2 regions of the Inquilinus ginsengisoli genome follow, and region 1 is predicted to be linked to the other one. Evidence: riboswitches for the same ligand, from Rfam matches in the RefSeq annotation. Region 1 holds a riboswitch; the other holds the start of a gene.
The links. Region 1 has a riboswitch for S-adenosylmethionine ahead of metZ (O-succinylhomoserine sulfhydrylase). Riboswitches for the same ligand answer to the same signal wherever they lie in the genome.
Positions count from the first base shown of each region.

Region 1 (4,408 bases):
GACAGCAGCCTGCCGAGGGCCAGGGGAGCGGGCAGGCTGCCGGGGCCACGGACCCCCGGAAGGGCGGGACCGTGTTCACCTATGACTACCAGCCGCCGAAAAGCCCGGAGCTGCAGCGCGCCTACGAGTTCGTGAAAGAGACCGACGCCCTGCGGCAGATCCCCGAGATCAGCGCCATGGACGGCATGTTCAAGATGCCGCGCCCGCTGCAGTTCGTCGCCGGCGAATGCGGGACGGTGAACGCCTTCTACTCACCCGACAATTCGGCCATCGTGCTGTGCTACGAAATGGTGGATTCCCTGGTGCGGGAAGGCCATGCCCTGGCCAAGAAGACCGGCGGCGGCTCAGACTTCCAGACCGCCTATGTGAAGCAGAATCTCCGCTTCATCATGCTGCACGAGACCGGTCACGCGCTGATCGACATCCTGGCCCTGCCTTCGACGGGTCGGGAGGAGGACGCGGTCGACCAGCTGGCGGCGGTGGTGATCATGCTGAACAACTGGGACCAGGAATCGACGGACCAGGTCGTCGCCAACCTCAAGCTGGTCGCGCTGTGGTTCTCGCTCCAGGGTGGCGGGGGCCAGGACGACGGCATGGCGCGCTACGCCGACGAGCATTCGCTGAGCGAGCAGCGCTACTTCAACCTGCTGTGCATCCTGTACGGGCGGGACCCGGAACGGTATGCCGAGATCGTGCAGAACGGACTGCTGCCCGAGGCGCGGGCGGGGCGCTGCCGCGCCGAGACCGTCAAGATCTTCGAAGCCTGGAGCACCCTGCTGATCCCGCATTTCGCCTCGGGCGTCCAGGGCGACACGGCCGAAGCGCAGCCCCAGCAGGAGGCTGAGCCGGAAGACCCGTACAAGACGCTGGGGAAGTAGATCCCCAGCCCGACAGTCCTACTGTCCATGCAAGGGCGGCTCCCGCAGGAGCCGCCCTTTTCATCGGTACGGGTAGCGACTGGTTACCGGTGGCCCCAACGGTCATGATCGGTGAACCAGGGACGACCATGATAGTGGTCGCCCCAGTAATGGCCGAAGTCGAACGTGATCAAGGGCACCCCGATCTGCGGGGCGACCTCGACCAGGCCACGGCGGCGGCTCTGGAAATCGGCCTGCAGGAAGCGTCCGGATACCCAGCCACGATCCGGCCCAACGCCGATGTCGCACCAGTCCCAGCCTCGCTGGCAGCCGAAGATCTCGACCGGCGTACCGGGCCGCAACCTCAGGACCGCCGGGTAGTCCCGCCCGGGGCCGGCCCGCAGGCTGAGCGAGGTTGTCGTGTATCCAGGCGCCGCATTCGCCGCCGGCGCCGCCAGGGCGGCGACGGCCAGCCCGGCAGCGGCGGCCAGGGCAAGCTTCCATCTCATCATTCGAACTCCAGGGATGGGATATCCCCCTTCGTTCGTCACAACGCAGCAGGACGCCGATCCGGTCGCCGGGAACTGCGGACGCGGCGCCTTGCCTCACCCTGCCCGCCCGGCCCTTTGGGCCGGCCAGTCGAATCAGCAGTCGGGCCGGTCAACCGGCTCGCTTGGCCGCGTCCAGGCCGCGGGACAGGTCGCGCTCGAGATCCTCGACCCCCTCCAGCCCGACCGACAGGCGCACCAGCCCTTCGGTGATGCCCATGGCGGCGCGGTCCGCCGCCTCCATCGCCCGGTGGGTGGTGGTGGTCGGGTGGGTGGCGAGCGACTTGGTGTCGCCGAGGTTGTTCGAGATGTCGACCAGCCGCAGCGCGTCGAGGAAGGCGAAGGCGGCGGCCTTGGTGCCGAGGTCGAAGGCGATCAGCGTGCCGCCGTTCTTCATCTGCCGCCGCGCCAGCGCGTGCTGCGGATGGCTTTCCAGCCAGGGATAGCGCACCGACTTCGCGCCGGGATGCGCCTCGACCAGCCGGGCCAGGCGGTCGGCGTTGGCGACCTGGCGCTCGACCCGCAGGCCCAGCGTCTCCAGCCCCTTGACCAGCACCCAGGCGTTGAACGGCGACATCGCCGGGCCGGTGTGCCGGTAATAGGGCAGGAAGTCGTCGGTCAGGAACTTCTTGTCCGACAGCACCGCGCCGCCCAGCACCCGGCCCTGGCCGTCGATGTGCTTGGTGGCGGAATAGATCACCACGTCGGCGCCGAGTTCGAGCGGCTTCTGGCCCAGCGGCGTGGCGAAGACGTTGTCGATGAAGACGCGGGCGCCGCCGGCATGGGCGATCTTCGACACCGCAGCGACGTCGACGATGTCGAGCGTCGGATTGGCCGGCGTCTCCAGGAACACCGCCCGGGTGTTCGGCCGCATCGCCGCTTCCCACGCCGCCAGGTCGCCACCGTCGACGAAGGTGGTGGTGATGCCATAGCGCGGCAGGATGACGTTGAGGATGAAGAAGCAGGACCCGAACAGCGCCCGGCTGGCCACCACATGGTCGCCCCCGCGCAGATGGCAGAACAGGGCGGTGAACACCGCCGACATGCCGCTGGCGGTGACGTGGCAGCCCTCGGCGCCTTCCAGCAGCGCCAGCCGCGTCTCCAGCACCTCCAGCGTCGGGTTGGCGTAGCGCGAATAGACGAAACCCGGCTCGTCCCCGGCGAAGCGCGCCTCGGCCGCGCCGGCGGACTCGTAGACGAAGCCCGAGGTCAGGAAGATCGCCTCGGAGGTCTCGCCATACGGCGTTCGTCGGACGCCGCCGCGGATCAGCGCGGTTTCCGGTCCGAATTCGTCTTCGGGCAGCTGCGGGGCTTGGTCTCGATCCATTCACCGACTCCTCGACTCGACCGGAGGCGGTGCGTGCGGGATCTGCGCGCAACCGACCTTTTAGCGAAGATTAGCGTGGCCGCAAGCCGGTCGGCTCAAATCACCACGGCCGTCCCGAAAGACGGCGAACCCAAGACTTATCGGCAAATCGGCGCCCGGGCAATGCGTTTCGCAGAACACCGTTGCGGCGACCGGACGCAGCCCGAGACCTAGGCGCCTGCCCTTTCCCTGCGCCGACACGCGGCGACCAGGATGACGAGCGCGGCGACCGCCACGGCGAGGTAGGCCAGCCCGATCGTCATGGCGCTCGAGCGGCTGCGGCAGGTGAGCACCGTGACCGTCGCGCTGCCGGAGTATTCCGCGGCGGTGGGAGTGTCCCAGGGGCTGACGGTGCCTGGGACGCAGTCACCGATCGCGAAGGCCGCCGCCCCCGGCAGCGCCGGTTCGACCATAGCGGCCGGATTGCCGGGGTCGGCCGGCGTCCAACCCCGGAGGTCATGCCGCAGGAACAGGACGGCCGCGGTCAGCACGAGGCCGATAAAGGCCAGCACGCCCCATGTCTTCATCGTCCTATCCCCCGCGCCACGAGACGGTAGCGGTGCCGCCCTCCTCCGCCTGCACCGTCAGCTCGGCCCCCACCTGTACCAGGCGCGGCCAGTCCTCGGCCGCGACCACCGCGATCGGCACCACCAGGCCGTACAGCTCACGCGCCACGATGGCGCCCAGCGCGATGATCAGGTCGCGCTCCAGCATCACGATGGCGGCCGGACCGGTGCCGTTGCGGATCGCCTCGGCCAGCACGCTGCTGCTGGAGCTGGAGCCCTTGGCGCGGGTCATCAGCAGCACCCGGCCGCGCAGCGACGCGCCACGATCGGGGTGGCTCTCCTCGATGATCACGCCCTTTGCGGAATCATAGCCGCCCCAGAAGCTGAGCGGCGCGGACAACGCCAGCGGCAGCCCCCGCGCCTCTCCGGCCTCGACCGTCGCGGCCGGGATGCGGGTCACCGGGTCAGTCATCGAAGACCACCGTGCCGCGCAGGGCCGAGGCGACGCATTCGGCCATGCTGCCATAGGCCACGCGCACGCCGATATTGGCCGGGGCGTAATGGGCCCATTTGCCGGAATTGGTCATCGCCACCCCGCCGACCTGGCGCAGGATCGGGGTGATGTAGGTGCAGGTGTCGGTCACCAGCTGCACGCCCCGCGCCTGCAGCGCCGCCAGGCGGCCGGACCGCTCCAGCGCCTGCAGCACGAAGCGGCTGGTGTTGACGTAGAAATCGCAGCGCAGCGGCCCGGGATGGGCATCCAGCAGCCGCCCCAGCGTGTCGAACTCGGCTTCGGAGAAATGCGGCGTGCCGAGGCAGACGGCTGACAGCCGTTCGCCGCTCTGTGCCGCGCTGAGCCTGCGCCGCATCGCCAGCAGCTCGGCCGGCGCGACCCGCACGGTGCGCTGTGGCGCCCTGTCGCCCAGGGCCGCGGCGAGGCTGGGCGCCTCCGGCGTCACCCCGACGGCGTGAAACAGCGCCACCGCGCCGGCCGAGGCAGCGGCCGCGCCCAGCGCCTTCAGCTCGTCCTCGGTGCTGTCGGCGGGCAGGCCGGTCAGCACCGGGATGGCCGCGCCGGTGGCGCCGCCGACGACCAGCCCGGCCAGGGCGAAATAGATGTCGTGGCCGACG
Region 1 covers NZ_JAVDPW010000009.1:191,012-195,419, reverse strand. Annotated here, with positions in the region: gene E9232_RS24970 (DUF4344 domain-containing metallopeptidase) at 1-878, shown strand, start outside; gene E9232_RS24965 (SH3 domain-containing protein) at 962-1,366, opposite strand; gene metZ (O-succinylhomoserine sulfhydrylase) at 1,518-2,732, opposite strand; SAM riboswitch at 2,773-2,849, opposite strand; gene E9232_RS24955 (hypothetical protein) at 2,942-3,298, opposite strand; gene E9232_RS24950 (aconitase X swivel domain-containing protein) at 3,303-3,749, opposite strand; gene E9232_RS24945 (aconitase X) at 3,742-4,408, opposite strand, start outside.

Region 2 (4,408 bases), on a different contig from region 1:
GCAAGGCGGCGGGCGAGGCCGATGCGGTGTGGCAGTCGACGCCAAAATTCGGCGCGGCGAAGTCCGGGGCCGCGAAGCCCAAGGCGGCGCGGACCCGCAAGGCGCCGGCCGCGGATATGCCCGATTTCATCCCGCCGCAGCTGGCCCAGTCGGTCGACCGGCCGCCGACCGGCGGCGGCTGGGCGCATGAGATCAAATTCGACGGCTACCGGACGCAACTGCGGATCGAGGACGGCACCGCCACGCTGAAGACCCGCAAGGGGCTGGACTGGACCCAGAAGTTCGGCGCCATCGCCGCGGCGGCGAAGGGCTGGCCGGACGCCATCATCGACGGCGAGGTGGTGGCGCTGGACGAGAACGGCCATCCGGATTTCGCTGCGCTGCAGGTGGCGCTGTCGGAGGGCAAGACCGAGGATCTGGTCTTCTTCGCCTTCGACCTGCTGTTCGAGGGCGGCCGCGACTGGCGGGCCGATCCGCTGTCGGCGCGCAAGGGCCGGCTGCAGGAGCTGCTGGCGGGGCAGGGGGCCGACGCCACCTCCGCCATCCGCTATGTCGAGCATTTCGAGGAGGCCGGCGACGCGGTGCTGCGCTCGGCCTGCCGGCTGTCGCTCGAAGGCATCATCTCGAAGCGCCTCGACGCCGCCTACCAATCCGGCCGCACCGACCGCTGGACCAAGGCCAAGTGCCGCGGCGGGCACGAGGTGGTGATCGGCGGCTGGTCGACCACCGGCAACCGCTTCCGCTCGCTGCTGGTCGGGGTCCATCGCGGCGGCCATCTCGTCCATATCGGCCGGGTCGGCACCGGCTATGGCGCCGCCAAGGTCGCCCGGCTGCTGCCGAAGCTGCAGGCGGTGGAGGCCGAAACCTCGCCCTTCACCGGCCCTCGCGCGCCCCGCGGCGACAAGACCATCCATTGGGTGAAGCCCGAGCTGGTGGCCGAGATCGAATTCGCCGGCTGGACCGGGTCGGGCATGGTCCGCCAAGCCGCGTTCAAGGGCCTGCGCGAGGACAAGCCGGCGGCGGAGGTCGAGGCCGACGCCCCGGCGCCGCGGGCGGAGCTGGCGGAGCCGGTGGCGGCCAAATCCGCCGCTCCGGCGCGCGGCCGCGCCACCAGCGGCGGCAAGCCGGTGGTGATGGGCGTCGCCCTGTCCCATGCCGACAAGGCGCTGTGGCCGGATGCCGGCGACCGCAAGCCGGTGACCAAGCAGGATCTGGCGCTGTATCTGGAGGCGGTCGGGCCCTGGATGCTGCCGCACATCCAGGGCCGTCCGTGCTCGATCCTGCGGGCGCCGGACGGGATCGGCGGCCAGATCTTCTTCCAGCGCCACGCCATGCCCGGCACCTCCAGCCTGATCTCGCTGGTCAAGGTGGCGGGCGACCGCAAGCCCTATCTGCAGATCGACCGCATCGAGGGGCTGGCCGCGGTGGCGCAGTCGGGCGGGCTGGAGCTGCACCCCTGGAACAATTGGCCGGGCGAACCCGACCGGCCCGGCCGGCTGGTGTTCGACCTGGATCCGGGCCCCGGGGTCGAGTTCGCCGCGGTGGTCGAGGCCGCGCGCGAGATGAAGGACCGGCTGGAGGCGTTGGGCCTGGTCCCGTTCTGCAAGACCACCGGCGGCAAGGGGCTGCATGTGGTGACGCCGCTGGCCAAGGCGCGGGGCGTCGACTGGCCGGCGGCGAAGGCCTTCGCCCGCGAGGTCTGCCGCCGCATGGCCGAGGACCAGCCGGACCGCTATCTCGTTACCATGGCCAAGGCCAAGCGCGAGGGCCGCATCTTCCTCGACTATCTCCGCAACGACCGGATGTCGACCGCGGTGGCGCCGCTGTCGCCGCGGGCCAGGCCCGGCGCCACGGTGTCGATGCCCCTGACCTGGGACCAGGTGCGCCACGACCTGGACCCCAAGCGCTACACCCTCCGCACCGTGCCGGCGCTGCTGGCCAAGAGCAAGGCGTGGGACGGCTACGACGCCGCCGCCCGCCCGCTGGACGGCGCGATCAAGCGCCTGGAGGGAAAGAAGGCGGCCTGAGGGGGTGGCACGGCCTCACCATCCCCACCGTCGTCATTGCGAGCGCAGCGAAGCAATCCATGGCGCCGCCTGGCATGGATTGCTTCGTCGGCTGCGCCTCCTCGCAATGACGAAAGAGGGGAAGGCCTCGAAAAATCCGCCCTTTACCCCGTCTCCGGCCCTGCGCGTCGCTGTCCGGCATAGGGTGACCCCGGCGGCTTGTCCCGGGCCTCGGCCTCCGCCCAGTCCTCCTCCGCCCAGGGGCTCCAGTCGGGTTCGATGCCCAGCTGCCGGCACAGCCGGGCCGCGGCCTCGCCCAGCGGGCGGTCCAGCACATCAGGGTCCAGCACCGGATCGATCTCCGGGAGCATGTGTTTGCAGGTCGGGACAGTGCGTCGCCGATCCCTCTTGCGCATCGCCGGGCGCCGCGTTAAACCCGATCCCGCATCCAGAGCTGGGCTGACGCCCACGCCAACCTGCCTCCCGGGCAAGGTGGTGGCTCCTCGCAAGAGGGGCGATGCGGCCAGACCGGCAAACAAACGGGTCGAAAGCCGCGCGTCAGCCCTCCTCGCAACCGCGATGGAGGGTTTTTAAATGTCCGAGATCAGCCCCGCCGAGATCCCGCTCGCCGGCCCCGAAGACACCGTCGAACGGCTCGACGAGCGCCCCTGTCCCGGCCGCCACGACCCCGACCGGCGCGAGATCCTCTACGGCGTGGTCCATCGCGGCGCCGGGCTGTGGACCCATCTCTACCGCGTCGTCATCGCCCGCGCCGCGGTGCGCCCAGAAATCCATCTCGACCGCGTGCTGCCGGGCGACCGCCTGGGCGACCTGCGGCGGGCCTATGGTGTGGCGGCGGAGCTGGCCGCGTAACAGAACGGTCTTTGGGATCCCGGAACGGTATCGCACCTTATGCTGTCATTGCCCGGCTTGACCGGGCAATCCAGGGGCCACCGAGAGCCGCTCTGGCCGCCCCTGGATGCCACCCCTCGGACTTGATCCGGGGGCAAGCCGTGGCATGACAGCTTAGGGATGGTGAGGGGGTGGCCCCGGCCTCTCCCAAATTACGCCGCGCGGATCGCGACGGCTCACGCCGCGCGGACGTAGCGGCCGGGGGCGTCTTCGATCGGGGTCAGTTTGCCGTCGCCGGGCTGGCGGGCCGGGACCTGGCCGCCGGCGTGGCGGGCCACCCATTTCTGCCATTCCGGCCACCACGACCCCTCCACCGCCGTGGCCGCCTTCAGCCAGGCCTCGGGGCTCTTCGGCGTGCGGGTGTTGACCCAATGGCTGTACTTCTTCGCCGCCGGCGGGTTGACCACCCCGGCGATGTGGCCGGAGGCGCTGAGGCAGAACCGCACCGGCCCGCCGAACAGCTGGGTCGCGGCATAGGTCGAGGCCCAGGGCGCGATGTGGTCCTCGCGCGTCGACAGCATGAAGGTCGGGGTCTTGATCGTGCCGAGGTCGATCGGCACCCCGGCCAGGCTGATCCCGCCCGGCTGCGCCAGCCGGTTCTCCTGGTACATGTTGCGCAGGTAGAAGCTGTGCATCGCCGCCGGCATGCGGGTGGTGTCGCTGTTCCAGTACAGGAGGTCGAAGGGGAAGGGGTCCTTGCCCAGGAGGTAGTTGTTGACCACGAAGGACCAGATCAGGTCGTTGGCGCGCAGCAGGTTGAAGGTCGACGCCATCGCCCCGCCCTCGAGATAGCCCTTGCCGGCCATCCGCGCCTCGATCGCCTGCAGCTGCTCCTCGTCGACGAAGATGCCGAGCTCCCCGGGATCGGTGAAGTCGGTCAGGGTGGTCAGGTAGGTGGCGCTCTTGATGCGGTCGTCGCCCTTGGCGGTCATCCAGGCCAGGGTGCTGGCCAAGAGCGTGCCGCCCAGGCAGTAGCCGACGGCGTTGACCTCGCGCTCGCCGGTCGCCTGCTCGATCGCGCCCAGCGCCGCCAGCGGCCCCTCGAGCATGTAGTCGGCGAAGCTCTTGCCCGCCAGCCGGCCGTCGGGGTTGACCCAGGAGATGACGAAGACGGTGTGGCCCTGCTCGACCGCCCAGCGGATCAGGCTGTTCTGCGGCTTGAGGTCCAGGATGTAGAATTTGTTGATCCAGGGGGGGATCACCAGCAGCGGCCGGCGCGCCACCGTCTCGGTGGCCGGGTCGTACTGGATCAGCTGCATCAGCTCGGTCTCGAACACCACCTTGCCCGGGGTCAGGGCGATGTTGCGGCCGATCTCGAAAGCGTCGCGGTCGGTCATGCTGATCGCCAGCTCGCCGCGGCCGCGCTCCAGGTCGGCCAGCATGTTCTCCAGCCCCTTGACCAGGTTCTCGCCGCGCGACTCCAGGGTGCTGCGCAGCACCTCGGGGTTGGTGGCGACGAAGTTGGAGGGCGCCATCGCGTCGATGAACTG
Region 2 covers NZ_JAVDPW010000001.1:643,943-648,350, forward strand. Annotated here, with positions in the region: gene ligD (DNA ligase D) at 1-2,027, shown strand, start outside; gene E9232_RS03005 (hypothetical protein) at 2,171-2,377, opposite strand; SAM-I-IV-variant riboswitch at 2,446-2,555, shown strand; gene E9232_RS03010 (hypothetical protein) at 2,601-2,879, shown strand; gene phaC (class I poly(R)-hydroxyalkanoic acid synthase) at 3,095-4,408, opposite strand, start outside.
Region 2: linked by a shared signal. The riboswitch ahead of E9232_RS03010 (hypothetical protein) and the one ahead of metZ (O-succinylhomoserine sulfhydrylase) in region 1 are both predicted to bind S-adenosylmethionine.